Regions from separate parts of the Fictibacillus sp. b24 genome, predicted to be linked through region 1. Evidence: riboswitches for the same ligand, from Rfam matches in the RefSeq annotation. Region 1 holds a riboswitch; each other region holds the start of a gene.

What was found. Region 1 has a riboswitch for S-adenosylmethionine ahead of QUF49_RS09400 (homocysteine synthase). Riboswitches for the same ligand answer to the same signal wherever they lie in the genome.
Region 2: it holds a riboswitch for S-adenosylmethionine, as region 1 does, so the genes downstream of both, metK (methionine adenosyltransferase) here and QUF49_RS09400 (homocysteine synthase) in region 1, are expected to answer to the same signal.
Region 3: it holds a riboswitch for S-adenosylmethionine, as region 1 does, so the genes downstream of both, QUF49_RS14120 (MetQ/NlpA family ABC transporter substrate-binding protein) here and QUF49_RS09400 (homocysteine synthase) in region 1, are expected to answer to the same signal.

Annotation. Positions count from the first base shown of each region.
Region 1 covers NZ_JAUCES010000005.1:1,806,861-1,817,190, reverse strand. The annotation lists gene cysC (adenylyl-sulfate kinase) at 1-384, opposite strand, end outside; gene sat (sulfate adenylyltransferase) at 353-1,546, opposite strand; gene QUF49_RS09415 (phosphoadenylyl-sulfate reductase) at 1,572-2,279, opposite strand; gene QUF49_RS09410 (DUF2292 domain-containing protein) at 2,375-2,479, opposite strand; SAM riboswitch class I at 2,606-2,710, opposite strand; gene QUF49_RS09405 (sulfite exporter TauE/SafE family protein) at 2,923-3,819, shown strand; SAM riboswitch class I at 3,862-3,966, shown strand; gene QUF49_RS09400 (homocysteine synthase) at 4,087-5,406, shown strand; gene QUF49_RS09395 (hypothetical protein) at 5,504-5,680, opposite strand; gene QUF49_RS09390 (GntR family transcriptional regulator) at 5,873-6,604, shown strand; gene gntK (gluconokinase) at 6,648-8,186, shown strand; gene QUF49_RS09380 (GntP family permease) at 8,205-9,551, shown strand; gene QUF49_RS09375 (P1 family peptidase) at 9,829-10,330, opposite strand, start outside.
Region 2 covers NZ_JAUCES010000005.1:1,113,075-1,123,404, forward strand. The annotation lists gene ytkD (RNA deprotection pyrophosphohydrolase) at 1-183, shown strand, start outside; gene QUF49_RS05625 (ABC transporter permease) at 192-998, opposite strand; gene QUF49_RS05630 (ABC transporter ATP-binding protein) at 976-1,755, opposite strand; gene QUF49_RS05635 (ABC transporter substrate-binding protein) at 1,773-2,720, opposite strand; gene QUF49_RS05640 (alpha/beta hydrolase family protein) at 2,883-3,680, shown strand; gene QUF49_RS05645 (TetR family transcriptional regulator) at 3,695-4,309, opposite strand; gene QUF49_RS05650 (MFS transporter) at 4,254-5,546, opposite strand; gene pckA (phosphoenolpyruvate carboxykinase (ATP)) at 5,681-7,264, opposite strand; SAM riboswitch class I at 7,528-7,658, shown strand; gene metK (methionine adenosyltransferase) at 7,821-9,026, shown strand; gene QUF49_RS05665 (glycosyltransferase family 4 protein) at 9,313-10,330, opposite strand, start outside.
Region 3 covers NZ_JAUCES010000005.1:2,716,857-2,727,186, forward strand. The annotation lists gene QUF49_RS14105 (hypothetical protein) at 11-586, shown strand; gene modB (molybdate ABC transporter permease subunit) at 591-1,247, opposite strand; gene modA (molybdate ABC transporter substrate-binding protein) at 1,248-2,042, opposite strand; gene QUF49_RS14120 (MetQ/NlpA family ABC transporter substrate-binding protein) at 2,204-3,028, opposite strand; SAM riboswitch class I at 3,156-3,272, opposite strand; gene QUF49_RS14125 (spore germination protein) at 3,507-5,015, shown strand; gene QUF49_RS14130 (GerAB/ArcD/ProY family transporter) at 5,031-6,125, shown strand; gene QUF49_RS14135 (Ger(x)C family spore germination protein) at 6,118-7,197, shown strand; gene QUF49_RS14140 (hypothetical protein) at 7,542-8,054, opposite strand; gene QUF49_RS14145 (class I SAM-dependent methyltransferase) at 8,181-8,738, opposite strand; gene QUF49_RS14150 (bifunctional metallophosphatase/5'-nucleotidase) at 8,716-10,137, opposite strand; gene QUF49_RS14155 (GNAT family N-acetyltransferase) at 10,242-10,330, shown strand, end outside.

The DNA of each region.
Region 1 (10,330 bases):
TTCAACAAACTCTTCTTCTGAAACAATTTCCTTTGCCTTCTCTCGATCTTGTATGAATGGCGAGATAAATGCTGTCAGCACAACGGTTCCATTATCTACAAACAGCTTGGAAACTTCAGAGATTCTGCGAATGTTTTCCGTTCTGTCCTCATCGGAAAAGGATAGATCACGGTTTAAACCATTACGTATGTTGTCTCCATCGAGTACATAGTTACGGATGTCACGATCGTACAGTTCTTTTGCAAGTGCATTAGCAATGGTTGACTTTCCAGAACCAGAGAGTCCAGTAAACCAAAGAACAAAACTGGAATGATTATTTTGTTTTCTTCTATCTTCTTTTGTAATCGAGCTATCATGCCAGATGATATTGTGTGGTTTGTTCATTTGAATCTCCTTTTCGCTCTTTTTCTTCCTGTTCTCTTAGCCCTTTTATTAAGACTTCTACTACTTCTTTACGGCTAAAAGTGCTAGGCGGCAGTTCACCATTACGAAGCAGCTCTCGTACCTTTGTTCCAGATAGAATCACATGATCTTCACTTGAGTGAGGACACGTTTTGGAAGAGGCCATTGCTTCACATTTTTTGCAGAAAAAGCTGTGTTCAAAGAAAAGTGTTTGTATTCCAATCTCATCCTCTGTAAACTGTGAAAAGATTTCTTGTGCTTCGTATGTCCCGTAATAATTACCTACTCCTGCATGATCACGGCCAACTATAAAATGTGTGCAGCCATAATTTTTTCTAACGAGAGCGTGGAAAATCGCTTCACGAGGACCTGCATAGCGCATGGCGGCTGGAAACACAGCTAGGAAGACACGATCACTCGGATAATAGTTTTTCAAAAGAACATGGTAGCTTTCCATTCGAACATCGGCTGGTATATCATCAGACTTTGTTTCACCCACGAGCGGGTTTAAGAAGAGACCATCCACTGTTTCAAGCGCTGTTTTTTGGATATATTCATGTGCACGGTGAACGGGATTTCTCGTTTGAAAACCAACAACGGTTTTCCAACCCAAATCCCTAAAAGTCTTTCTCGTATCACTAGGATCGAGATGATAGGCTTTACATTCTTTCTTCTCAGGACGTTTAACAAGCGTGATGTCTCCGCCTATATACACAGAAGGACGATCCAGCAATTTCTTTACACCAGGGTGATCGTAATCCGTAGTTTTGTAGACTTTCTCTGCTTCTATTTGCTTAATGGGAGAATAGATATCTCCAACCAGCAGGACACCGTAAGTATCTCCTTCGTACGTTAATCGAACTTCTTCACCTGTGCTGAGTCCTTCAGCTGTTTCACGATTAACGGGTAACGTGATCGGAAGACTCCAAACCGTACCATCACTTAGCCTGATATCATGAACAACAGATTGATAGTCTTCTTGATTTAAAAATCCTGTTAACGGACTATATGCTCCTATAGCTATTAATTCAAGATCACTAAGTGCTGTCGCATCGAGAGTGATTTCTTTTTGTATGTGGTGATATGATGTGTCAGGCTGATAACGATTAATCAGTTTTCCCCCGTGGGGCAGTATTGTACTCATACGTTCTCTCCTCCAGATCATCTTTTTATTGGCTTTGATGAAGTCCGCATTCTAGCTTCTCAGTCCCTGACCATCGTCCAGAACGAAGGTCATCTGCGGTTTTTGCTGTCTGTGTACATGGCTCGCATCCTATACTCGGATAGCCGTTATCGTGAAGTTTGTTATACGGCAAATCATTTTTGTGTGCGTAACGCCAAATGTCTTTCCAAGTCCAATGAATGAGCGGGCAAATCTTAATACTTTTAAATCGTACATCCCGGTTAATGAATTGCGTGTTTTGCCGGGTAGGAGACTGTTCACGGCGCAGTCCAGAGAGCCAGGCAGTCACTCCGTTTAGCTCCTCTTCTAAAGGAATTACTTTTCTAATCGCGCAGCAGTGATTCGGATTAACTTTCCATAGCTCATCACCATGTTTGTTTGCTTGTTCTTCTAGTGAGAGAGCTGGGGACTTCAGTTTGATGCGAAGTGAAGGGTATCTTTTCTTAGCTGCCTCGATGACTTCATACGTTTCTTGAAAATGAAGGTGCGTATCTAGAAACACGATTTGTGCATCTGGCTTCACTTGATGAACAAGATCAACTAGGACGCTTCCTTCTATACCAAAACTGCAAGCATAAACCAGCTCCTCGTTGTATGTTTCATAAGCCCACTTCAAAACATTTAGTGCGCCTTTTGTAGAGTTTTCACTATCAAAATCTTGAGTTTTGTCCTCCCATGTCTCGTATGTTAGCAATGCCTTACCTCCTTTTTGCCATCAAAAAAGCGGCTTTAACGTTTTTAGGGCTGTGCCCATTCGTTAAAACCGCCTCTAGTTTTCTAGTCAGCGCATTATTTAATTCTTACCTTCTCGTTTTTTTCAAGCTGAATTACTTTTCCATCTTGCACGATCAAAGTAATGGATCCAAATTTGATATTGCTCAGCATTTTTTGCAGCTGAGGAAGAAAATCGTTTGCACTATTTTCGTTCGCCACTCCACTGCCTCCCTTTTTAAATCAAATATCTCTTACAAAAACAAAAAAACCTTCCCATTTCGGAAAGATAGTGGAGGTAAACGTATTACCTTATCTTCCAAAATGTAAAAACATTCTGCTGGAGTTAGCACCTTACGATCGCAGGTTGCCGGGTTTCATCGGGCCAGATCCCTTCACCACTCTTGATAAGAGTTTAATTTTTAAAAATCATATCACATCTGAAGGGGATATCAAGACCTATTTTTTAATTTTTCTTTTTTTACAAAATATTTAAACAAACAGTTGACATTTTGTCTTTTTGGAACATATAGTAATAACTAAAATTTCATCCGCATCGCTGATCGGAAAACCGAAGGCTCTTAACATCACTTGTTAAGGGCCTTTTTATTTTGAGGAGGAAAAGTATGAAAAAGTTAATCGTATTAGCTTTAATCGGACTTGCTGCACAGTTGATTGATGGTTCACTTGGAATGGCATATGGAGTAACTTCAACATCTTTGTTATTAGTAGCAGGGATTGCCCCTGCGGCTGCCTCGGCATCTGTCCATCTAGCAGAAGTCGTTACAACGGCAGCATCAGGAATTTCTCACATTAAGTTTGGAAATGTTGATCGCCAGGTTGTACTTCGTTTAATCCTGCCTGGTTCTATCGGTGCTTTTATAGGAGCATGTTTTTTAAGCAGCCTTCCTGGAGATGTAGTAAAGCCCTATATTTCAATCTTTCTTATTTTGCTGGGTGTCTATATTCTGTATCGTTTTCTTTTTAAGCTTGGTGAAAAACGAGCAGCCGCGAGTAAGCCTTTTACAAAAAAACAACTTCTGCCGCTTGGTTTGTTAGCAGGATTTTTAGATGCTACAGGCGGTGGCGGATGGGGTCCTGTCACAACTCCAGTCCTTATGGCAAAGCAGGATATGAAAACAAGAAAAGTGATTGGTTCTGTCGATACGAGTGAGTTCGCTGTAGCAGTGTCTGCTTCCATCGGTTTCTTTATTTCGCTAGGCTGGGAACAAGTCGAATGGCTTTGGGTAGGAGCCCTAATGGCTGGCGGAGTAATTGCAGCTCCAATTGCAGCTTGGCTTGTCCGCTTGATCCCTTCACATATCTTAGGCGTTCTAGTGGGAGGATTAATCATCATCACCAATATTCGAACACTCCTTCTTACAGTTGGACTGTCTTCCGATACTATGTTCTCAATCTACTTTGTTCTTGCTGCCTTTTGGGCTGTTGGGATTATCTATGCTGTAAAAAGCAATCCTGAAAATAAAAATCCGAAATTTTTAAAAAATTCTGTTGACTATTGATTATGAGCTATGTATTATAAATCTTAATTCAATATTCAAATCTTCTTATCCAGAGAGGCGGAGGGACTGACCCTATGAAGCCCGGCAACCAGCGTACACGCATGGTGCTAATTTCAGCAGAACAATTAACGTTCTGAAAGATGAGACTTCGATCGTGTGAAATCATCGGGACCTCTTCTTTTGGAAGAGGTCTTTTTTGTTGGATAAGTTGAAACTGAATTTAAATTGAATGCTAAAAAATTTAAAATGCTGAGGAGAGATTTGAAAATGAGCGACCAAACTAAAAGCGAAGCAAGACAGTATGGATTTGAAACCATTTCACTGCATGAAGGACAAAAAGTAGATCCAACGACAGGTGCTCGAGCCGTTCCGATCTATCAAACCACATCCTATCAGTTCAACTCTACAGAACATGCGGCTAACTTATTTGCATTAAAAGAGTTCGGGAACATCTACACGCGTTTGATGAATCCGACGCAAGATGCATTTGAGCAAACAATCGCTAAACTTGAAGGTGGTGTTGGTGCACTTGCCCTTGCGTCTGGTCAGGCTGCCATCACAAATGCCATCTTCAATATCGCAGGTTCCGGTGATGAGATTGTTGCATCCACTTCCCTTTATGGCGGGACGTATAATCTTTTCTCTGTAACGCTTCCAAAACTCGGTATCCAAACAAATTTTGCTGAGATCGATAATCTTCAATCGCTTAAAGATGCGATTACGGAAAAAACAAAAGCAGTCTACATTGAGACGATCGGAAATCCCAAAATTGATGTAGCCGATATTCAAGCAATTGCTGACATTGCACATGATGCGGGAGTTCCACTTATTGTAGATAACACACTGGCTACTCCTTACCTATGCCGTCCGATCGAACATGGAGCAGATATCGTTGTTCACTCCGCAACGAAATTTATTGGCGGTCACGGAACATCAGTCGGTGGTGTAATCATAGACTCTGGAAAATTTGACTGGAGCAACGGTAAGTTTCCAGGTCTGACAGAGCCAGATCCAAGCTATAAAGGAATCGTGTACACGGAAGCATTCGGTCCGCTTGCGTATATTTTAAAAGCTCGCGTGCAGCTGCTGCGTGACTTAGGATCTTCCATAGCACCGTTCAACTCGTTCTTATTCATCCAAGGGCTAGAAACGCTAGCTCTTCGTATTGAAAGACACGTAGAAAATACATTAAAAGTAGCAAAGTTCTTAGAAAACCATCCATCCGTTGACTGGGTCAATTATGCGGGCTTACCGAGCAGTCCTTATTATGAACTCGCTCAAAAATACTTGCCAAAAGGAGCGGGTGCAATTCTTACGTTTGGTGTTAAAGGCGGTGTTGAGGAAGGTAAAAAATTAATTGAAAATGTCAGCATCTTCTCTCACCTTGCAAATGTTGGAGATTCTAAATCGCTGATTATCCATCCTGCGAGTACAACACACCAGCAATTATCAGAAGAAGAACAAAGAAAATCAGGTGTTTCACCCGAGTTAATTCGTCTTTCAATCGGTATAGAGACAGTGGATGACCTTATCTATGATCTTGATCACGCACTGAAAGCGATCGCTCTTTCCCCGAGTGGATTGTAATGTTAGAACAGCTCAGAGCATCTTTGCTCTGAGCTGTTTTAATTAAGAATAGTAGGTATACTTCTTTAACTATTATTATAAAACTACTTTTTACCATTCATCGGTCAACGGATTTTACGGTACGTGTTCTCCTATCTATTACACGTTCGCCGATAAAAGTGCTGTGACCACCTGTGAAGTAGTCGATTCCACCTGTACATTCTCCGTGACCACCTGTAAAGTAATCATTTTCACCGGTAGATCCAGCGTGACCACCTGAAACTCTAAAATCCATACCACCGAGAATCCTTCCTTTACAACCGTAGTACTTCTTTTCCCACGTTTACAATCATCATCTTCACCTAAAGCGAACTAGCATCCACATTTTGATTCATAACACTTAAAAATAAAGCGCTTGCATTTTCATAAGCATGTACTATAATACTTGTATACAAGTATACTCGTTCTATTAAAGGAGGTTATTTTATTGAACGAATCAAAGGATTCTCTTTATCCTGCAAAATGGTTATCTAAAGCCTCAACTGGTGAGCGTGTAACATGCGAGCTAAGAATGCGAATCATTTCCGGGCTGATTGAAAGCGGTACCATACTCTCTGAAAATAAATTAGCTGCTGAATATAATGTAAGCCGCTCACCTATTCGTGAAGCGTTAAAGGTTCTTGCAAGCGAAAATCTTATTCGATTAGAACGCATGGGTGCAGTTGTCACTGGAATAACAGAAAAAGAAGTTGAAGAAATATACGATGTACGATTGATGATCGAGACATTTGTTTTTGAACGTCTTGTTAAAAAGGACACTACGGAATTAGTGACAGAGCTCAACAAGATTTTAGAAATGATGCAAATTGCTATGAAATACAAAGACGCGGATGAGTTCGCCTTTCAGGATGTCTTATTTCATGAAACAATCATTCGCGCTATCGATCATTCCTACATTACGATGATCTGGAATAACACAAAACCAGTAATGGAAAGTTTCATTTTATTATCAATGCGCATGCATTTTAATGAAAAGTACGATGATCTTTCCCGTATCATGAAAAACCATGAACTTTATATCGATGCCATCTCTTCAAAAAACAGAGACGTCATGATTCAATCACTGCATCAAAACTTTGATGATGTACAAGGAAAAGTAGATGATCTATGGATGTCACAACAAATGCTATCAAGAGCAAGGGAGCAAGAAAAGGAGTAAACAAATGTTAGATATCGACGGTACACAGCAAAGAAAAAGCTATATGGTAGGAGTCGACATCGGTACCACAAGTACGAAGGCTGTTATGTTTAGTGAAAATGGTGAGGTGATTGCACAAGAAAATATCGGTTACCCGCTTCATACTCCTGATATTTCAACAGCTGTTCAAGATCCAGAACAAATTTTCCAAACAGTTTTGCAAACCCTTACAAATGTTGTAAATCAGTCAAAATGTTCACCTGAAGAGATTTTGTTTATCTCATTTAGCAGTGCCATGCATAGCGTTATTGCGATGGATCATAACGATCAGCCATTAACACCTTGCATTACATGGGCAGATAATCGAAGTGAAGCTTGGGCTAGGAAGATAAAAGAAGAACTGAATGGTCATGAAATATACAAAGTAACGGGTACACCGATTCATCCGATGAGTCCATTAAGCAAAATCTCATGGATTGTAAATGAACAACCTGAAATTGCTGCCAATGCTAAAAAATATATAGGAATTAAAGAGTACATTTTCAAAAAGTTGTTTAATGAATATGTTGTTGATCATTCTTTAGCTTCGGCGATGGGTTTAATGAACTTAAAAAAGTTGGATTGGGATGAAGAGGCCTTAAAAATCGCAGGTATCACACGTGATCAACTCTCTAACTTAGTCCCTACAACTGCTGTTTTCACAAATTGTCATTTAGATTTAGCGAAACAGATTGGTATAAATCCAGAGACACCATTTATTATTGGAGCCAGTGATGGTGTATTATCTAACCTTGGAGTCAATGCGATTGGCAAAGGTGAAATTGCTGTCACGATTGGTACAAGCGGTGCCATTCGAACTATTATTGACCAGCCGCAGACAGACGAAAAAGGCAGAATCTTTTGCTATGCTCTAACCGAAAACCATTGGGTAATCGGCGGGCCTGTTAACAATGGGGGCGTTGTCCTACGGTGGATTAGAGATGAATTTGCAGCATCGGAATTAGAAACAGCAAAACGATTAGGAATCGATCCTTACGAAATTCTAACCAAGATTGCTGAACGCGTGAGACCTGGTGCTGATGGATTGCTATTCCATCCTTACCTTGCTGGAGAACGTGCTCCATTATGGAATTCAGATGTACGAGGTTCATTTTTCGGACTAACCCTTTCTCATAAAAAAGAACATATGATACGAGCTGCCTTAGAAGGTGTGATCTACAATTTATACACTGTGTTCTTAGCATTAGTAGAATGCATGGATGAGCCTGTAACCCGTATCCAAGCAACTGGCGGGTTCGCACGTTCGGAGATTTGGCGTCAAATGATGTCAGACATATTTGATACAGAAGTGACTGTACCCGAAGTTTTTGAGAGTTCCTGTTTAGGAGCATGTATTTTAGGGTTATATGCTACAGGAAAAATAGAGTCATTTGAAGCCGCTTCTGAAATGATTGGCAGTACTTTTAAACACACACCTAATGCAGAAGCCGTAAAAGAGTATAGAGAATTATTACCGATCTTTATTAGTTTATCTAGAAAACTAGAAGAAGATTATACACGTATTGCAGTTTATCAAAGAAGCTTAAGCAATAAAGAAAAATAACATCAGGAGGATTTTATCATGCCCTTATTTATTGTAGCTTGTGGAATTTTAGCGTTATTGCTATTAATCATGTATTTCAAATTAAACACGTTTATTTCATTAATCATCGTTTCTTTTGGTGTCGCGTTAGCGCTTGGAATGCCGCTTGGCGAAATTGTTAAATCGATTGAGGCGGGATTAGGCGGAACACTCGGTCATCTGGCGTTAATCTTTGGTCTTGGTGCCATGTTAGGTAAATTAATTGCTGATGCCGGCGGTGCACAACGAATTGCCATTACTTTAATTGAGAAATTTGGAGAGAAAAAAATTCAATGGGCGATCGTTGTTGCTTCATTCATTATCGGTATTGCCCTATTTTTTGAAGTAGGTTTAGTATTATTGATTCCAATCGTATTCGCGATTTCAAAACAATTACGCGTTTCTATTCTTTATCTCGGTATTCCAATGGTAGCTGCTTTATCTGTTACTCATGGATTCTTGCCTCCTCACCCAGGACCAACCGTAATTGCGGGCGAATTTGGTGCTAACATTGGTGAAGTGCTGCTTTACGGTTTCATTATTGCGATTCCAACTGTTATTCTAGCAGGACCAGTATTTACGAAGATCGCTAAAAAAATTGTTCCGGATTCATTTAATAAAACCGGTAATATTGCATCATTAGGTGAACAAAAAGTATTTAAATTAGAAGACACACCTTCATTTGGTATCTCTGTATTTACGGCAATGCTTCCCGTTATCTTAATGTCTATCGCAACCATTATTACCTTGGTTCAAAACACAATGGGAATCGCGGATAGCAAAACATTTGAAATCGTACGTTTTGTAGGTGATGCTTCTACTTCCATGTTGATCTCATTATTAGTAGCCATCTATACAATGGGACTAGCAAGAAATATCCCGATCAAAACCGTTATGGATTCATGTACAACAGCGATTACACACATCGGTATGATGCTTCTAATTATTGGGGGCGGTGGTGCTTTCAAACAAGTTCTGATTAACGGTGGTGTTGGTAACTATGTAGCTGATTTATTTAAAGACACTACCTTTTCACCCATTCTACTTGCATGGATGATTGCAGCCATCCTTCGTATATCTTTAGGTTCTGCAACCGTTGCAGCTTTAACTACTGCAGGGCTCGTGATTCCATTGCTGGGCCAAACTGATGTTAATCTAGCGTTAGTTGTACTTGCAACAGGAGCTGGTAGTTTAATAGCCTCACATGTCAATGATGCAGGTTTCTGGATGTTCAAAGAATACTTTGGTTTAAGTATGAAAGAAACGTTTGCGACTTGGACGTTGCTAGAAACCATTATTTCAGTAGCCGGATTAGGATTTATCTTATTACTGAGTTTGTTTGTATAAGGATATTTGAAAGTAGTTGATTTCCGTTCCAGGTGCTCGCTTTCCGCGGGGCAGGCGGTGAGCCACATTCTTAACGTTTCACTTCTAAGTGTCTCACCTGCCCGCCTGTCCCGCAGGAGTCTCACACCTTGCACTCCGATCAACTAGTCAAAGAAGTAAATAAACAAAAAGATTTAAAAGCTACAATCCTTTAGTAAACAGCCTTGTATAGAAAATATTTTTAGCCCTATCAGATCATATTTCTGATAGGGCTTTTATTAAGCTAAAATTGCCTTCACTATAACTGCATATCAAATTCCTTCAATAAATCTTTGAAAGCAGGTCGTTCATTTCCATCTCTGCCTATAACATGGGTAGCTGTGATTAATGAATTTAACACAGCTTCTTCAACCGCTTCCCCAACTGCTCGAAATGCAATATCCATATCTTCTTCATGAATTGTTGGAATCGTTAAACAGTCAGCGGATTTATCATGTGGTATTTTAGTAGCGGTAGAAAAACCAATAACCACTTCCCCGCTTCCATGGGTTATGATTGATCCTGTTCTGGACAAACCTGCTACAGATCTTTTTATTATTCGGTTAAGCTGCCGTTCAGAAACAGTAAGATCGGTTGCCACAATAACCATCACTGAGCCCTTATCTTTTTCTTCCCACGACTTAAGAAGAGCCTCTTTCAATTCCAGACCGATAGCTCGTCCCTTTATCATCAGATCACTCAGAATACCAAAATTAGAAAGCACAAGTACACCGATTGTATAATCTCCATGATCTAATGGT
Region 2 (10,330 bases), 690 kb from region 1:
AATATATATGTTGCAACAGTAGATAAAATCCTACTAAAAAACCGGTATTTCGAAACGAATGGGCCTGTGTTAATGAGCGAGCTGCCTGAAGATGTATCTACGAATAAATCGTTTAGTTTTATGATGAAAGACCAGGTTTTGAGTGAGAGCATGAAATATGCACTCAAACATTCCCTGGCCTGATTTCTTAATTATGAGCGATGCTTAATAAGTCTTCGTTCTAACAATTCTACTCCTTGATACATAACGGTTGCCATTACAGCAATTATGAGAAGACTCATTAGGACAAGGGTAAAATTAAAGACTTGGAATCCATAGATAATCATATATCCTAATCCTTGTTTTGAAACGAGAAACTCACCAACAATTACCCCTACCCATGATAACCCAACATTTACTTTTAAAGATGATATGATATTCGGAAAACAGGCTGGAAGGATAACCTCCTTAAAGCACTGTTTTTTTTTTCCTCCAAAAGATCGAATTACTTTAATGTAATTAGCATCAACATTTTGAAATGCCGTGTATACAACGAGTGTTGTGATAATAATCGAAATGAGGATTCCCATTGCGATAATTGACCCGAAGTTCGGACCGATCGCAACGATTAATATTGGTCCTAATGCTACTTTCGGCATAGCGTTTAACACAACGAGATAAGGATCCAGTACCTTTGATAAAAATGGTGACCACCAAAGTAAAGCTGCAAGCAATGTGCCTAACAAAGTTCCTAGAATAAATCCTAATACGGTTTCACCAAGGGTGAAAAAAACGTGAATATATAACGAACCATCGCTTGCTTTTTCAAGAAATAGAGCCCATATTTTTGTAGGTGAACTGAACAATAAAGGATTAATCCATCCTTTAAATGAAAAGATTTCCCATATTAGAAAAAAGCTAATGAACATGAGCAGCTGAACAAATCGGATGTTTCTTTTCTCTTTTTTTAAAGATTGGAGATATTCTCTGTGTTTTTCATTCTTTATCGTTTTGTTCAATGTGCTCCAACTCCTCCCATATTTGCTGAAAGGTTGCAGAAAAGTCTGGATGCTGTCGTGCTTCAAAGGGCAGGAGAGTTCTTAATGTATCTGGGATTTTAAATGTCCGGAAGATTCGTCCTGGATTGCTTGATAACAAGATAACTGTGTCGCTCATTGCAATCGCTTCGCCTATGTCATGCGTTACAAGAATAGCGGTTTTACCGTGTTCTTTTAGAGTGGAAGATACAAGATCCTCGAGCTTTAACTTCGTTTGATAGTCAAGTGCAGAAAAAGGTTCATCAAGTAAAAGCAGCTTAGGCTGGGTGGCTAATGTTCGAACAAGTGCCACCCTCTGCCTCATCCCACCAGAAAGCTCCGAAGGATATTTGCTCCTTGTATGGTCTAAGCCAATTTCTTTTAATAATGTGAATGCTGCTTGAATGTGTTCGAAAGAATATTGATTCCTCAGTTTTAAACCAAGCGTAATATTATCCTCGATGGTTTTCCACGGAAACAAGTAATCTTGTTGCAGCATATAGCCTATTTTTGGATGTGGTTGAGTAATCTGCTGGTTGTTTACCATGACAGAACCCACGGTCGGAAGCAACAAGCCTGCAATAATGGATAGAAGTGTGGATTTACCGCACCCGCTTGGTCCAAGTATGGAAATGAACTCTCCCTCACTGACAGAAAGCGTTATATCTTCCAAGGCCGTTGTGGCAGAGGTCTTAGAAAAGTAGGTTTGACCGACTGATTTTAGTTGTAAAAAAGCCACGACGATCCCTCCTGAACTTATTTAATGGCTTCTTTTGCTAATGAAGTGTCTACTAGAACTTTATAATCCACTTTTTTCGGTAGCTCTCCAGCTTCATCCATAATCGTCTGAAGATTATTCCATTCTTCTTCATCTAAAATAGGATTGAGCGCAAAGCTGTGCTGACTCTTATAGCGGTCAACAACTGTTTCGATTAGTTCAACAGGGGTATCTTCAAAATAAGGTGCGATCACTTTAGCTATTTCTTCAGCAGAATGGTTTTCGACCCAGAGTTGTGCTTTATATAAACCTTTTGTAAACTTCTCTAAAGTTTCTTTGTTTTCTTTCATGTAGCTTTCTTTAGCCATAAAGGTTGTATAAGGAATCTTACCTGATTCGGCTCCGAACGATGCCACGATGTGTCCGATTCCTTCTTGTTCAAAAAGACTTGCTTGAGGCTCGAATAGCTGAACATAATCACCTGTGCCTGATGCAAAAGCGTTAGCGATATTAGCAAAATCAATATTCTGAATCATCGTTAAGTCATTTTTGGGATCAATACCATGCTTCTTAAGGCCAAATTCACCAGCCATTTGCGGCATACCGCCTTTACGCTGTCCTAAGAACGTACTGCCTTTTAACTGATCCCATGAAAAGAATTCTGGTTTTTTACGCGCCACTAAAAAAGTACCGTCTGTTTGCGTTAGCTGTGCAAAATTAATAACGGGATCTGTAGAATCTTGAGCATGTACGTAGATCGTTGTTTCAGAACCAACAAGTGCAACATCTGCACCATCTGACAATAACGCAGTCATCGTTTTGTCGCCGCCCCAAGTGGTTGTTAGCTCTACATCCAAACCTTCGTCTTTAAAAAATCCCTTTTCAATTGCAACATATTGAGGGGCATAAAAGATAGAGCGGGTTACTTCTGCAATTCGTACTTTTTCTTGTTTAGGGCTTGAAGTGTTGCACCCTGTTAAGAGCATGGAGAAGGCTAGTAAACATGTGAACAGTATGCTTAATTTTCTTTTAATCAGTTTCATATTTGATCCTCCTGCAAATAGGGATGAAGTCATGACTTTTATGTAATAATGTATGTGATTGCTGTAAATGTGTGTTTGCCTACTAAAACTTCAAGGAGTGTTGGAATGAAAAAAGCAAAAATGATAGAGTGGCATCGATTTCCTTCCCCACATCCTACAATTCGGTTGTATGTTGTCACTTATTTAAATGATGGATTAAAAATTAAAGGACTTGCAGCATTGCCAGAAGGGAAAGGACCTTTCCCGGGGTTTTTATACCTTCGAGGCGGAATTAAATCGGTAGGGATGGTAAGAATTGCACGAATCATTCAGTTCGCTTCTCAAGGTTTTATTGTAATGGCACCTTATTATCGAGGCAACCAAGGCGGAGAGGGGAATGAGGATTTTGCTGGAGAAGACCGAACAGATGCTTTTGCTGCTTTTGAAGTATTAAAACAGTTTCCAAAAGTTGATGAAAATAACATTCATGTGTTTGGTTTTTCTAGGGGAGGACCGATGGCTCTTTTTACGGCTATAAAGTTTCCTGAGATTCGCTCTGTAGTAACGTGGGGCGGTGTGACGGATATGGCTATCACGTATGAAGAGAGAGAAGATTTACGAAGAATGATGAAGCGGGTTATTGGAGGAACACCAGAAAAATATCCGGAAGAATTTGAATGGAGATCACCGCTCTATTATATAGGGGAACTAGAGGCACCATTGCTTTGTATTCACGGGATGAAAGATGAAAACGTAAGTGTGGAGCATACACGTAAAATTGAAAAAAGGTTAAAAGAGCTAGGGAAGCCATGTGAAACCTGGATCTACCCCGAATACACGCACTACTTCCCGCCGAAAGAAAACCGGAAAATTACATACGCGTTATGCGAATGGATGAAGGAACATGGAACAGGAGCTGAATGAGAATCAGCTCCTGTTTATTCTTGTTTAACGCCTAGCATGTATGAGATTTGGGATAGGAAGAGGTCAATTTGCTGGTTGTAATCAATATCTTGTTTTGAAACAAATACGGTTGAAATATGAATGCCGTCGTTAAACGTTATATAATATCTTGCGATTGATTCTAGAGGATACTTTGGCTGGAACTCTCCTTTTTCTACCCCTTGCTGAAACAGCCAAACAAATTGATCAATCGCATATTTGTAACGATTTTTAAAATAAGCAGCTTTTTCTGGTACTCTTCGATTGATCAGAAAGAATTCAATTTGCACAGCTGTAATCGAATCTTGTTTGTCCTCAATCTCCTTATAGCTCTCAAATTCGTTTAAAAGAGATTGCCAGATCGAATCGGTATCAGCTAGTTGTTTAACCCCATTACTAAACGATTCATTCATGGACTGCAAGACGGATTCAAACAAATCTTCCTTATTGGAAAAATAAGAATACACGCCACCTCTGCTCAAATCAACAGCATCGATTACATCTTGCATAACAAAAGCTTCGTATCCTTTTTTAGCAAATATCTCTTTAGCCGCATTAAGAATGCTGAGCCTCCGCTGCTCTTTGTGACTCTCTGTTACTTTCGGTGACATATTCTGTTTTTTCCTTTCCGAATGGTTTTCTTAAGAAAAAGGCTATCATACTTATGAGGCATAATCCACTAGCTGCTGCCAGAAACAGAGGCACGACGCCTAAATAGTTTCCTAGAATTCCACCTGCGAGAGGTCCTGTCAAACTCGAAAACATCATGATGCTGCCGATTGTGCCAAGTGTCCGTCCGCTCATTTCAGAAGGTGTTTCCTTCATAACGGTTGACTGAAACGGAATAAAGACGAATCCTGCTCCCAATGAGCCGATGCAGGCCAAGATAGACGCCCATACAAAGGGGAGCGGCAAGTTGAAATAAGTAAGTAAAGCAATGCTTCCGAAACCTGCTCCTAATATGAAACAACCGCCTATCATACTGTTCACTGCTTTCTTTACCTCGATCTTGCTTAGTAAAAGACCAGAAATAATAAACCCAGCACCTGAAGCTGCCATAACTGTTCCAATCAGGCTTGAGGAAACTTCTTTAAGTTCTCTAAATAAAACAACAAACTGTGAGTCTGCCATCTGCAGCACAAACATCATCACGGCCATTAATATTGTTCCGTAAAAAATGAAAGGAACAGATCTTATAAACAAAAAACCATCTTTCAATTCTTTTGTAAAACTTTGTGAAGCTTTATTTTCTGTCGATGAAGTGAGGAGTTTGGAATGATTGACTGGGACTTTAAATAATAGAAGAGCAGAAAGAAAGAATGATAACGAGTCAATGACAAAGATGATTTTAATATCCCAAAGCACAAGAAGAAAACCACTTAATGCGGGACCGATAATTTTTGTGCCATTTTCAATCAATGAGCTTATAGATGCCGCTTGCTGCATATGCCGATTTGGTACGATTTCCTTAAGTTTTCCGTTTTTTGCGGGATTAAATATAGAAGAACATACCCCAAGTAAGAATAATAACGTATAGATGTGCCATAATTGATCTGCAAAAATCAAGCCCATAATGACAAATCCTCTTGCGATATCAGATGCGATCATGACGTATTTTCTTTCTAAACGATCAGCAAAAACTCCAGAGATCGGTCCTAATAATGTCATGGGAATAGCGAGGGACAAAACAATCAAAGAAATTTCAAGTGGTGTTGCATTCCATTTTAGCCCTACAAGAGTAAAAATGGCCAGGATAGAGAGCCAGTCGCCAAGGTTCGAAATTAACTGTGCAGAAATTAAAAAACGATACGGTTTGTTTTGAAGCAGTTTTTCTGAAGATTGTTCCAATTCATCAGCCCCTAAAATATAATTGACATCCATGTCACTATTATAATCGACACCGATGTCATTTTACAATAAAAACTTTCCAATAAATACAAAAAAACAGCCCCCTCATTACACAGGGAGGCTGTTTTTTGTTATTATACCAATGGTCCAGCTTGTGAAATCTCAGATGACACGGAATTGAACTTTTCGAAGTTCGCTTTAAATTTAGCAGCAAGTTCTTTTGCTTTCACATCATATTGATCTTGGTCTGCCCAAGTTTTCTTCGGTTGAAGAACTTGATCAGGTACACCAGGACAATGTGTTGGGATATGAAGGCCGAAGATAGGATCTACAACGGTTTCAACAGAAGCTAGCTCACCTTCTAATGCTGCCTGCACCATTGCACGTGTGTGTCCTAAGTTCATACGACTTCCAACACCGTACTCTCCACCAGACCAGCCAGTGTTAACGAGGTACACTTGCACATTGTGCTGATCAATTTTCTTTCCAAGCATTTCAGCGTAAACTGTTGCTGGTAATGGAAGGAAAGGTGCACCGAAGCAAGTAGAGAACGTTGCTTGTGGTGATGTTACACCTCTTTCAGTTCCAGCAAGTTTACTTGTGTAGCCAGACAAGAAATGGTACATCGCTTGTTCTTTAGTTAGTTTGCTGATTGGAGGCAATACTCCGAATGCATCAGCCGTTAAGAAGATGATCGTGTTCGGATGGCCTGCAACACTTGGTTGAATAATATTTGGAATCGCATCTACTGGATAAGCTGCTCGTGTATTTTCTGTTAATGTAGAGTCCTTGTAATCAGCTACTCTGGAATCTGGATCGATCATGACATTTTCTAGTACGCTTCCAAAACGAATCGCATTCCAAATTTGCGGCTCTTTTTCTTTAGATAGATCGATTGTTTTTGCGTAACATCCGCCCTCAATGTTGAAGACCCCTGTGTTAGCCCATCCGTGTTCATCATCACCGATCAAACGGCGGTTTGGATCTGCGGAAAGTGTAGTCTTTCCAGTTCCAGAAAGACCAAAGAAAAGTGCAACGTCCCCTTCATTTCCAACGTTTGCTGAACAATGCATAGAAAGAATCCCTTTTTCAGGAAGCATGAAATTCATAACTGAGAAAACGGATTTCTTAATCTCACCGGCATATTCTGTACCACCGATAAGTACGATGCGTTTCTCGAAGGATATGATGATAAATGTTTCGGAATTTGTTCCATCTTCAGCTGGATTTGCTTGGAATCCAGGTGCTGAAACTACCGTGAATTGTGATTCGTGTGCAGCCAGCTCATCTTGGTTCGGGCGTACGAACATTTGATGAGCAAACAAGTTATGCCAAGCGTACTCGTTAATAACTTGAATAGGAAGACGATACTCACGGTCTGCACCAGCAAACCCTTTGAATACGAATAATTCCTCTTTGCTGCCTAAGTATTGAAGTACTTTTTTGTATAATTTATCAAAGTTTTCAGGTGAAAATGGCTTATTTACTTTTCCCCAATCAATTGAATCTTTAACAGAAGCGTCTTCAACGATAAATTTATCCTCAGGGGAACGGCCTGTGTATTTCCCCGTAGTAGCTTGAAGTGCTCCTGTGGATGTCAGGATGCCCTCTTTGCGCTTAAGAGATTTTTCTACTAAAACCGGAACAGGTAAGTTCTGGTGAGTTGTTCCACGGGTCACAAGATCATTTAGGGTTGTCGTAAATTCCAAAGTATTCATATCAGACAGTACCATCCTTTATCCTAGAGTGATATATTCGAAAATTAGTATAACACATTAAATTAAATAATGTATACTATTTTATGAAAGCGCATCAAAAAAGTTCGTACTTCACAAAAAAAGATCATAATTCAACGAGTATTATCCATCATATTAAAAACGCTTTCAACAATAACATCTCAGCACTCAAAAGTTATTGATATTCCTAGTGTTTTCTATTGACATAGGTGTACCATTGCGCTATCATATTTCGAGAACGGCTACTCTTATTCTGAGTAGGTGGAGGGACAGGCCCTATGAAACCCAGCAACCGACATGAAAGTGGTGAATTACGATCCACTCGAAATGAAAAGGTGCTAACCTGCAAGGTGAAAATAACCTTGGACAATAAGAGGTTGAAGGCATTTGGATTTATAAACCTTTTCCCTCGTGAATGTATGTGAAACAGGGAAGGGCTTTTTTTATGCCTTTTTCAAGTAAAGAACATAAACTGTGCAAAATAGATAAGAATAAAGTACCGTATCATACTGAAAGCAGTTAAAGGGAGGATATTAACTTGTCCAAAAAAGTTAGTCGTCGTTTATTTACATCTGAATCCGTTACAGAAGGACATCCAGATAAGATCTGTGACCAAATCTCAGATGCGATTTTAGATGAAATTTTAGCCAATGATGCAAATGCTCGTGTAGCATGTGAAACATCTGTAACTACAGGTCTAGTACTTGTTGCAGGTGAGATCACAACTTCTACTTATGTAGATATCCCAAAAGTAGTTCGTGAGACAATTAAAGAAATCGGTTATGACCGTGCGAAATATGGTTTCGATTCTGAAACGTGTGCAGTACTAACTTCTATCGATGAGCAATCTGCTGATATCGCTATGGGTGTAGACCAAGCTCTAGAAGCTAGAGAAGGTTCAATGACAGATGCTGAGATCGAAGCAATCGGTGCAGGTGACCAAGGTCTAATGTTCGGATTTGCTTGTAACGAAACAGAAGAGCTTATGCCTCTTCCAATCTCACTAGCTCATAAATTATCTCGCCGTCTTACAGAAGTTCGTAAGTCTGAAGAAATTCCTTACTTGCGTCCAGATGGAAAAACTCAAGTAACAGTTGAATATGATGAGAACGATAAACCCGTTCGTATTGATACAATTGTAATTTCTACTCAGCATCACCCGGAAAACACGCTTGAAGAAATTCAAAGAGACGTGAAAGAAAAAGTAATCAAGCCAGTTGTTCCTGCTGAATTAATCGATGAAAACACAAAATACTTTATCAACCCAACAGGCCGTTTCGTAATCGGTGGACCTCAAGGTGACGCTGGTCTTACTGGCCGTAAGATCATTGTTGATACTTACGGTGGATATGCTCGTCACGGTGGCGGTGCATTCTCTGGTAAGGATGCTACAAAAGTTGACCGTTCTGCTGCATACGCTGCTCGTTATGTTGCGAAGAACATCGTTGCATCTGGTCTTGCTGACAAAGTTGAAGTTCAGCTTGCATATGCAATCGGTGTTGCTCAACCGGTATCAATCGCTGTAAACACATTCGAAACAGGTAAAGTATCTGAAGAAGTTCTTGTAGAACTAGTTCGCAACAACTTCGATCTACGTCCTGCTGGAATCATCAAGATGCTTGATCTTCGTCGTCCGATTTACAAGCAAACTGCTGCATATGGTCACTTTGGCCGTACAGATGTTGAACTTCCTTGGGAGAAAACAGATAAAGCAGAAGAGCTTAAAAAACAAGCTAATATTTAATGATATGATGAGACAGACTTCCTCTATAGGGAGTCTGTTTTTTTATGCTTTCATGCATGCAGAAGTGTCGAAATTTGAAGAAAGACTCATTATTTAGTATTTAGACTCAATAAAGTAAAATTAGACTCATTATTTAGTATTTAGACTCAATAAAGTAAAATTAGACTCAATTATTTGTAATTAGACTCAATAAACGATAAACAGACTCTATTACCGTCAAGTGAAGAGCACAAAAAAAAGGATTTACTCCCTCAAAATGAGTAATCCTTCGTTTTATAGGTTCTTTTTAAGCAATAATGGTTTTGCTTTTGTTTTGTCTGTAAGCAACTTCTTCATATTGCATGAACAGGTTTCCAAAAATGACTGACCAAGATTGAGTCAGCGCATAATTCCGTGCTTTTAATTTCATAGATTGTAAGAGCAGAGGGTCATCCAACATGGATACTGTGTTCTGTATGAAAGATTCTGCGTTTCCAGCTTCACAAATCCTTCCTGTAAGCCCATCTTGAACGATTTCTTTTACACCACCACGATTAGATACAATCGCAGGCAAACCAGATGCAGCTGCTTCTAAAACAACATTGCCGAATGTTTCTGTTGAAGAAGGAAATACAAAAAGGTCAGCTGCCGCATATACACCGGCAAGGTCTTCACCAGATAGATAGCCTGCACATGTTACATTAAGGTGTTCTTTTTCCCATTGATCAACAATGTGTCTGCTAGGACCGTCGCCAACAATAAGCCAGTGAACATTTTCTCTTAATGCAGGTGGCAGTTTATTGATCATTTCATGCAGAATCTCTAAATCTTTTTCCGGAGCCAGTCTTCCTACATACAAGAAGATATACTTCTCTGTGATCTTATATTTTTCTCGAACGAAAGTGTCATGCTTATGAGGTGTGAACATAGCACAGTCAACTCCTCTTGACCATATTTCTACGTTTTTAAAACTTTTGCTGTGCAGAATTTGTCGTGTTTCTTGACTTGGAACAAAGTTTTTTTCAAAGTGTCTATGAAACCATTGAAGGTACCGCCAAAGTAAGGGTGATAGAAATTCAAGATGGTAGTATGCAAGGTAACGGTCAAAATGGGTGTGATAAGAGGCGACCATGGGAATGTTCTCTTTCCTGCCGTAACGCATTCCAAATAGACCAATAGTAAAAGGAGTAGCTATATGAAGGAGGTCTGGATTAAATTTATTCAATTCACTATTCAACGCACGCAGTTGGGGAATGGCAAGCCTGCACTCAGGGTATAGAAAGAGTGGCAGGCTTTTCATTGCATAATATTGATCACATTCCATT
Region 3 (10,330 bases), 910 kb from region 1:
GTGATAAAACATGGAAAAGGCAAGAAAGCGAAGTATGACAAGAACAAGAAGCTTTCGTACTCCAAAGACAATTACTCTTATAACGATGCTTTTTCTAATGATTGTTGCGATAGTTAGTTTATTTTTGTCGAATTCTATATATCATGAGCACCTCGTATTATCTGAAGGCCTTTACTGGCTAGGAGGGTCGATCTTTTCACTTTTTATGTCCATCTTCCTAGTTCATTATAAGATGGAGAAAGTGATTGAAAAGATTTTCGTTCCTTTACTGATTGCTGGTACGCTCATTTGTTCAATTGTTTTTGCCCATACCGCTGTTCAGCTTTTTAGAGATAAAACAGCTTATGATCATGAGAAATTTCAAAGTGTTGAAGGTATACCCTCTAATATTACGTACGATGGTTCGAAAAACGGCAGAGATTATGTGGCAACCATTACAATACAGGGAACAACTCTTCATTTTGCTCAACAATCTATTCTAAGATCCAGTTTTATAGAGAAGTATAAAAATAAACCTCTAAAGCTAGCCTACCTGCCTAGAAGCAAGTATGCAGTAGCGATAGAGGTATTAAGTGAGCAACAATAGAGAATCAAGCCCTTACTCGATTTACAGCAATTAACATTAAGAAAGAAATTCCAACAACACTCGCTACCCACATCCAGGCGAGATCCATGTTGCCAGAGTCGATCGCCATGTAGATTGCGGTAGATACCGTTTGCGTTTTTCCGGGTATATTCCCCGCAAACATGAGTGTTGCACCGAATTCTCCCAAAGCTCGGGCAAAACTTAATATGGCACCGGATACGATGGCCCTAAGTGCTAAAGGAATGGATATCCTCATAAAAACATGCCATTCATTCGCTCCATCTACACGTGCCGCATTCTCAATATCTCCGTCAATGGACTCGAAACCCGATTTTGCCGATTGATACATGAGAGGAAATGCAACAACCGAAGACGCGATTACTGCGGCCCACCATGTAAACATGATTGGTTGGTGAAATAACCATTGTATGAGTTGCCCGCCTGGACCATTTCTCCCGAATAAAACAATCAGAAGAAAACCAACTACCGTAGGCGGCAGCACTAAAGGCAGTAAAAAGAACGTTTCAACAATAGATTTCCCTTTAAATTTTTTGTGAGCCATCATCCGTCCAAAAAATAAGCCTGCAGCGATTACGAGGATTGCCGCAACTAGTGCAATTCCTAACGACAGTTTGACTGGTGACCAAAAGTCGATAGCCATCTAATTTTCTACCCGCTTAAAACCATTGTCTTCAAAGACTTTGATCGACTCTTCTTTTTTCAGAAATTCATAAAACTCCTTGGCTTCTTTCTGATGTGAACTTTCTTTAGTTACGCCTACGGGGTAGACGATAGGTGAATGCGTTTGCTCGCTTGCGGTTGCTGCAATTTTCACTTTATCCGAGATCACGGCATCTGTTTTATAAACAATTCCAGCGTCTACGTTTCCCGTTTCTACATAGGTTAATACTTGACGCACATCTTTGGCATAGACCATTTTCTTTTCGATCTCGTTCCATAGATTTAAGCTTTCAAGCGTTTCTTTCGCATACGTTCCAGCTGGCACAGACACTGGCGTTCCGATTGATATTCGGTCGGCTTTCGGTAAATCCCCAAACCCATTTATTTTTGAGTTGGTTGAAACGATTAGCACCAATTCGTTACGCAAAAGATCTGTTCCTGAGTTTCCCTCGATGAATCCCTCTTTTACAAGTTCATCATATTTATCTTCTGCTGCTGAGAAGAACAGATCAACAGGTGCACCTTGTGCGATCTGCTGCTGCAGTGCTCCTGATGCTCCAAAGTTATATGTAATCTTTACATTCGGATGTTCTTTTTCATAGACGGCTGCGATTTCATTTAACACATACTGCAAACTAGCTGCAGCTGATATGGTAAGTTCAACTCTGTCTTGTGTTTTTTGTTTGTTCGATTGATCTTGCCCCTGTCCTCCGCATGCCGTTAAAAGTACGATGAGCATCGTTAGGCAAATCATCATATGATACCTTCTTCTCACTTCATTTCTTCCTTCCACAGCAATGTCTGATTACATTTGATTATAGCAAAGCATTAGCGGAAACTCTTCTATTGTACTTGCTTTCGTTTGCGTAAATTAAATTTCAAATAAAAGAAGCCGCCATGAAGGACGATTCCCCTTCGTGACAGCTTCTTCTTCTCTTATTCTGTAACGGCAAGTACAGACCCTTTATACTCTTTGTCGATAAAGTCTGTGATCTCTTTAGAGTGAAGCACTTCAAGCAAAGCTTTGATCGCTTTTTTATCTTTGTCTCCTTCACGAACCGTGATGATGTTCGCAAATGGTGATTCAGACCCTTCTAGTGCGATAGAATCTTTTTTTGGATTCAGATCAGCATCAATCGCAAAGTTTGTGTTGATCACAATCGCATCGCCTTCATCGTGTTCATATGCCTTCGTTAAAAGGCCTGGGTCAATGTCTGCCACAAATTCTAAGTTCTTCGGATTTTCTACAATATCGCTTAGCTGCGCTTCATAGCCTTTTCCTTCTTTAAGCTTGATTAGTCCTTCTGCTTCAAAAATGGAAAGAATTCGACCGTGCTCAGCTACTGAGTTACTTAAGATAATTTTCGCGCCATTCGGAAGATCCTTCAATGACTTATGTCTTTTCGAATATACTCCCATCGGCTCGAGGTGAACAGCACCTGCGTTTTCAAACTTGTACTTTGGATTGTCTTTCACCTGCTGTGTTAAATATGGAATGTGCTGAAAGTAGTTCGCATCGATTTCTTTTTCATAAAGTGATTTGTTCGGCAGAATGTAATCTTGGAATTTTACGATTTCTAGGTCAATTCCTTTTTCTTTTAAAAGCGGTTTTGCTTCTTCTAAGATTTCAGCATGCGGTACGTTCGATGCCCCAACGACGAGCTTTTCGGTTTTCTCCCCGCCATTTGCTGCTGATGATCCACAAGCTGTTAACACAAACACTGCCAAACTTGCGAGTAAAACTTGAATGATTCTTTTCATGATCTAATCCCCTATCCTCTAGTTCTCTATATTTTTATTTGATAAAAACTCTTCAAGAGGCAGCATGCAAAAAGCCTTCTGAGCTCATAAAAGAGACAGAAGGCTTCTCGAAAAAAGATCCGATTTCCTCTCATCTCTCAGCGTGACCGCTGTTAGATTTAGCACCGTTTTCATACTGACTATTCAGTACGAATGGTTGCCGGGTTTCATAGGGCTAATTCCCTCCACCTGCTCTTAATAAGAGTGTTCATATCAAATTACTTTGTATTATTACAGGAAATCCATGTAATGTCAAACACTTTTTTCGAATTATTCTGAACTCCTTGTGTTTCTTAATTCTGGCGTTGCAGCAATGGCAATTCACTCACCTTTTCTCTTAAGGGAGATAAAACCGACAACCTCGCACACAAAGAATATTATTAAATCCAGAGGAAATGCTAGGAAAATAACTTACTTCAAAAACGAGTGGGTGCCGCACGTGAACTTTTTTAAGAAAAAGAAAAAACAGCCAGAACAAAAACAGACCAATAATCAAGATTCTTTAACTTTTCAAGAGTTGATGCAAAAATTAAGTGCTTCTGCCGACTTTTCAACCGTTAAACAATCATCTGCGAGCACATTTTATATCTCATATTATAAAACTCTCGTAAACCCAGAATTTGTTCACCGAGATTTATTACCTTATATCACAGATCTTCCCCTTAAAAATCTAGATGATGTACAGAAACACTTGCCTTTAGATGGCATAGTAAAAACGAATGATGTTCGTGATATCGCAAACAAGGTAACAGAAGGCTTTATTCTTTTACAGATGAATAAAGAGGATACAGAGTGTCTGTTGATACCCAGTCTTTCAACAGAAAATAGGCAAATTTCGATTCCAGAAACCGAGTTCAGCGTAGTTGGTCCTAAAGAAGCATTCGTAGAATCACTCGATACGAACTTGAATCTCATACGAAAAAGACTGCCGATTCCAGAGTTTATAGTTAAAGAGGTGCGCGTTGGTAAACTCACGAAAACAAGAGTTGCCATTATCTACATAGATGGAATCGCTGATCGTGAAAATGTAAATACGGCAATCCAACGAGTCAATGATATTGAATATGATCATGTAGTAGACAGCTCTTTTATCAACCAAATGATTTCAGACAATGGAAACTCACCTTTTCCACAGCTGATTGACACAGAACGTCCTGATCGTGTGGCGAGTGTACTGGCGGAAGGAAAAGTCGCAATAATGGCGGACGGTTCACCACATGCACTGACAGGACCAACAACAATCGTTGAGTTTTTCTCAGCCTTTGAAGACTACTTCCTAAACTGGGTATTAGCTTCCGCTTTTCGTTTGATCCGTTTGATGGCAGTCATGTTTTCCGTATTATCCACACCGCTTTATGTCGCGGTTTTAACGTTTCATTATGAGATGATTCCTGAAAATTTGTTGGCGACACTTGTGGCGTCACGAAATGATATACCTTTTCCGCCTATCCTTGAGGCAATGGTATTAGAACTTTCAATCGAACTGCTGCGCGAGGCAGGAGCGAGACTGCCAACTAAAGTCGGTCAGACGATCGGGATCGTAGGCGGTATCGTTATCGGAACTGCTGCTGTTCAAGCTGGACTCACGAGTAATGTTCTCTTGATCATTGTCGCGTTAGCCGCCCTCGCATCTTTTACAACACCTGTTTATCAGATGAGTAACACGATCCGTCTGCTGCGCTTTCCCTTTTTATTGTTTGCTCAATTTTTAGGTGTACTTGGTGTAACAATTTGCTTTGCTTTTATCTTGGCTCATCTGTTGAAATTAACTTCACTTGGCAGGCCTTATATAGCGCCACTTTATCCGCTGCGTACGAACGATTTGAAAGATGCGCTCATTCGTATGCCGTTCAGTTCACAATTCAACCGTCCAGACTCATTAAGACCTAGCGATAAAAAAAGGATGAATAAGAAGCGCGCAAATGAAAAGCATGATATAGAGGACTAAAAAAGAGGGGTATGTATGTCTCAGATTAGTGAAAACAAACAGATATCACCCTATATGGTGTTTTACTTGGTCACTACGATGCAGGTTGGTGTCGGTATCCTTGGCTTCGAGCGTTACATTGCAAAATCTGCAGGTCATGACGCCTGGATCGCAGTTGTGCTTGGAGGCTTATCATTCAACATCATCATTTGGATGATTTATCGCATTCTTTTAAAAGAGAATACTGATATTATTGGGGTTCATCGTAATTTGTTCGGAAGATGGGTTGGGGGTCTGCTAAGTTTTCTATTGCTGCTGTATTTCATCTCAACAGTTATAACCATTCTAAGAACTTATATCGAAGTGATTCAAATCTGGATGTTCCCAGAGCTCGGGACGGAGGTAATCTCCATCCTCTTTTTGGTGCTTGCCTATTCATTTGTAGTCGGGGGTATACGAGTTGTTGCTGGACTTTCGGTGTTAGGATTTTTCATAACACTGCCTCTATTTTTATTAAAATATTACGCTCTTAAAGATGCTCATTATACAAATCTTTTGCCTATTTTTGATCATTCGATCACTGAGATCTTAGCGGCAACGAAAGGCGTTACTCTTAATTACTTAGGATTTGAAATGATCTTACTGTACCTGCCGTTTCTGAAACAACCAGAAAAGTCTCAAAAATGGGCACACTTTGGCAATCTTTTTACGGTGTTCACCTATTTTATCACCATATTCGTTTCGTTTGTTTATTACAACCAAGAGCAGCTGCAGCATACAATCTGGGCAACACTCACTCTTTGGAAAATCGTGGACCTTCCCTTTGCACAGCGTTTTGAATATGCAGGAATCGCACTCTGGCTTTTCGTTATCTTGCCCAACATATGTATCGGGTTGTGGTCTGTCAGCCGCGGACTACAGCGATTATATAAAATCAAACAAAAAAGTGCGTTACGAGCATTACTTTTAGTCGTCTTTATTTCATGTATCCTTGTCATCGATCGGCAGCAGGTTGACATTCTGAACAGCAGTGTTTCTAATATTGGCTTTTACATTCTGTACTTCTACATTCCGTTCCTTTTTGTGATCCAGCTTATTTTGACAAAAGCGAGGAAAACAAAACATGGTTAAAAAATATCTTGTCATTATCTTTTCAATAGTTTTACTCACAGGTTGTTTTCCGAGTAAACGAATTCTAGAAGACATCCAGCTCGTATCAGCGGTCGGCTATGATTATCACTCTAAAAACAAAGTTAAATTAAACGCGATGGTCGCCATTCCTCAAAGTGGAGAAGATGTACCGCCGATTTCTCAAGTGTTTACTACAATAACACATACGAGTAAAATGGCGAGAGCTCTCGAACAAGCCGAATCGCCAAAGCCTTTTCAAGTCGGCCGTTTAGAAGTTGCATTGTATGATAATCGTTTAGCGGAAAAAGGAATCTATAATTTGGTAGATACCCTTCAACGTGATCCTGCTTTAGGACGTGATCTATACTTGGCTGTCGTTCAGGGAAGTACGAAACCGCTGTTGGATCAGAAGTACCCACTAAGTGAAACACCTTCCAAATACCTGTTCCAGCTTTTACAGCAAAATATGCTTTCTAATATCCCAGATTCCAATCTTCACCGTTTCTTGTACACCTTTTACGGAAAAGGAATGGATCCTAACTTGCCGTTATTAGAAAAACAAGGCGATCGTATCAGGTTGAAAGGAACCGCGATCTTAAAAGATGATAAGATGGTTGGTCAACTTAACCTTGAAGATTCCTTTATGCTTAAGCTGATGATGGAATCGTTTGAAAAAGGGATTTATGAAGTGAAATTTACCAAAGATCGTTTCTTCACTATTCAAAACATCTCGTCAAAAGCAGAGTACCATTTTAAAAATGTTAGAAATTCTCCTGCAATCGACATCGTGGTTAAAATTAAAGGGCGTATAAGTGAAGCACCGAAAATCCCTGTCAGTAAACCACCTCTTGTCGAACAGCTTGAACGGGCAACTGAAAAAGAAATGAGTGAGAAAATTAACAAAATGGTTGATAAGCTCCAAAAGTGGAACGTAGATCCCATCGGCTTAGGCGATCTGGCGCGGAGCCGAAGGAGAGGATTTAATTTTGAGCAGTGGGAAAAACAATATCCCGATATCCCAATCAACGTAAAAGTAAAAGTGGAAATCGTTCAGGCTGGGATTACGGAGTAGAATGTTGACTGAGATTGTATGATGATTTATACCGCTTCGTCCTCGTTATTTAGGACGATGGCAATTGTTGATTCGTGTCGAAAAACGGATAAATTATTTTATACACGGATATATTGAGGCTATCCGCGGAATTATTTATTCTATACCCGGAATTATTTCTATTTACCTTGGAAATAAGTTGAGGGAGAGCAAGTGTAAATATATGTGTTCGTTTAAAACGAACATTTCCTCAAAGTGTTTTTTTCGAGCGTACAATAATGGACTAAAAAAGAAGCAATCACTCTAAAATGCGCATCATCAGAGTGAAAGCTTCTTTTTTACATCAATTTATAATAAAGCGGAGGTTAAGCCCCTCCATTCACGCCGCCTGCACTAGATTGTTTGCGTTTTTCAATCGCGTTAACGCCCATAACAACGGCGATCAGTTCTTCTGTTCGCAATACATCCGAATGATTCATTAATTCATATGCTGCTGATTGAAAGAAGCCGCTTACTTTTTTGAAGGTCGCCACTTCCGCCTTATTGTCATCAAGGATGGTGTATTCTTTTGAAAAGGCAGGGGACTCAATTTCGTACGTATGGTCATTGGTTGAGTATCGATAACGCTTTGAAAAAAATGCAAATGAAGACTTCACCTCACCCAATTCCGTCCCATCAGCCTGGGTGATGATCCATCTGCTCGAAAAAAACGGAAAGGCACCTTCAACAACGACCTCTCCTTTTTCATTCTCCACATTCACACTTGAAGAGAATGCACTTTTCAAATCAAGTTCACCTAGCTTTTCTTGGGAACCATTATAAATATCTGTTCTTCCTGAAGAGAAAAAGGAATCATTGAAATACACACACTTCTCCATACGTAACCCCCCTTGTTAACATATATGAACAACGTCATTATTTTATTTAGGCTGATTTGGAAAAAAATTTGTTGCTTTTGGAAGTGGTTGATTTCCGTTACAGGATGCTCGTTTTTTTTGTAAAAGTTAGCGTTTTATAGCATCCACAATCAGTGAAGGAAACTTGAGACTTCCGCCCTGATTTCTCGGATCGTAGTGTTTTGAGCGGAAAATTACACCGTCTTTTCCGTCCCATTCATGATCATGAAAATCACCATGCTCATCAAAGTATTCCAACAACTGAACATCAAACCCCGCTTTCGCAAAGAGCTTCTGTAACGTTTGGTAAGTATGAACAATCTTATGGCTGCTAGCTGGATGATCAAGGGGTCCAGGACCACCAATCTGTACCATGCTCTGATACTCATCATCTCGAAAAAAACCGTCAGGAACCGCACAGCGAATGTAGCCAGAAGGTTTCAAAAAGTCATAACAAATTTTAGCAGCCTGTACTCCCTCTTCGAATGTTAGATGCTCCCATACGTGCTCTGCGAGAATGGCAGAGATTGAATTTCTCTCAAACCTTTCCTCCCACTTGCTCTCATCAAGCAGATTCAGTTCCTCTTCCTGTGTGTGAAGCCAGCCTGGATTGTTATTGTAAACGCCAGCACCAATCACAATTTTAATAGGTTGTGAAGTTGTCATCGAGATTTCCCACCTCCACAGATTGCTGATGTTCTGTTAATCTCGTCACAAAGGCACGTTGTACAAACTCCTGCTTGTTGGCATAGATTTTAATCACTTCTTTTATTTCTTCTGGTCGATAAAACTCGTTTTTATTGTTTGCAAGAGATGGATAGCCTGATCCGCGCTGCAAATAATCAGAGGTTGCCACCGTATACCATTTTTCCTCTTCAAGCGGAGTGTCACCCAATTTAATCTCAAGAACTCGTCCGCTATCATGTACGACTGTCGCACCTGAGACATGAAGTCCTCCGACGTATTTCCCGCGAAAACCAGGACCCCTGCCATCAAGCAAACAATGCTGTACGTCGAGTGACTGTTGAATTGCCATCCAAATGTACTTTCCTTGAATCTCGAATGAAGTTGGGTTAAGTGGCGAAGGACACACTTCAATTAACTTTTTATCGGACACGTATTGAAAGACACCAGCGTTTACGATTCCACTGTTGATTAGACCTAAGTCCGTATTCATCATGTCCTTCAAACCGTCTGCGATTAAGTTGGTGATTGGATTCTCCGCTATCACATCGTGCCAAAGGGGCTGGTCCACAGCATAAAGAGGCTTTCTCAACTTCTCGATCGCTTTTTCTCTATTTACTTCTAAAATTTTTGTAATCTCTTTGTCTGCTTCAATATCCTTCGTGCTGAAGACCGCAGAATGAAGAAGCTTCTTACTTTCCCCGTCCACTTCAATCTCCAGCACGCCAATGTGCTCGCCATAGTTCCCTGCGCTCACGATGAATGTTTCATTCACAATTTTCGCTTCAGAAAACAGCTGGTGGTCATGAGAAGAAACGATAACATCAATGCCATCAATTTCTTTAGCGAGATCGAGGTCTGCCACCGTTCCAACATGGTTAAGCAGGATGCACAAATCATAGTTCCCGCGGTTTTTTTCCATTTCATTTGCTATCGCAATAATATAATTCTCATTATGTACGCCTAGTCCTTCGTTAAATGCGCCAAGATCAGGCGATGCACCTGTAATCAAGATTCGCAGTCCGTTTTTATGTAAAATAACACTTTGATGAACACCCTGAATTTTTGTCGTATCCCTTCTAAAAAGATTGTTGCTAATAAACGGAACGGAGCTTTTCGTAGCCATATGCTGAAGTGTATCCACACCGTTAAACATCTCGTTATTGCCCACGGTTATCGCGTCATAGCCAACAGCCTCTAATAATTCAACAGCTGCAATCCCTCTTGTCCCCTGCAATTCAATACTTTTAAAATCCGCAAAATCCCCAGCTTCAAGCAGAAGGGTATGCTCGTCTTTATGCTGCTTAATAAGAGTTACGGCTTTTGCAAAGTTATCGAAATTACTGTGCAGATCGTTCGTATGTATGATTTTAAGTTTCATTGTTTTTCTGTTCCCCCAAAATGTGAAATGGATCGTTCTCCCTTTACAAATAATGGTATCATAAAAGATATAGATTTGTTCATAAAAATAGGCGGAGGAACTGAATGTCATATCAAGATAAAAACTTAACCATTCGGCCCATTACTGAAAAAGATCTTCCCAAGCTATGGGAACTCATTTATAAAGAGGAAGC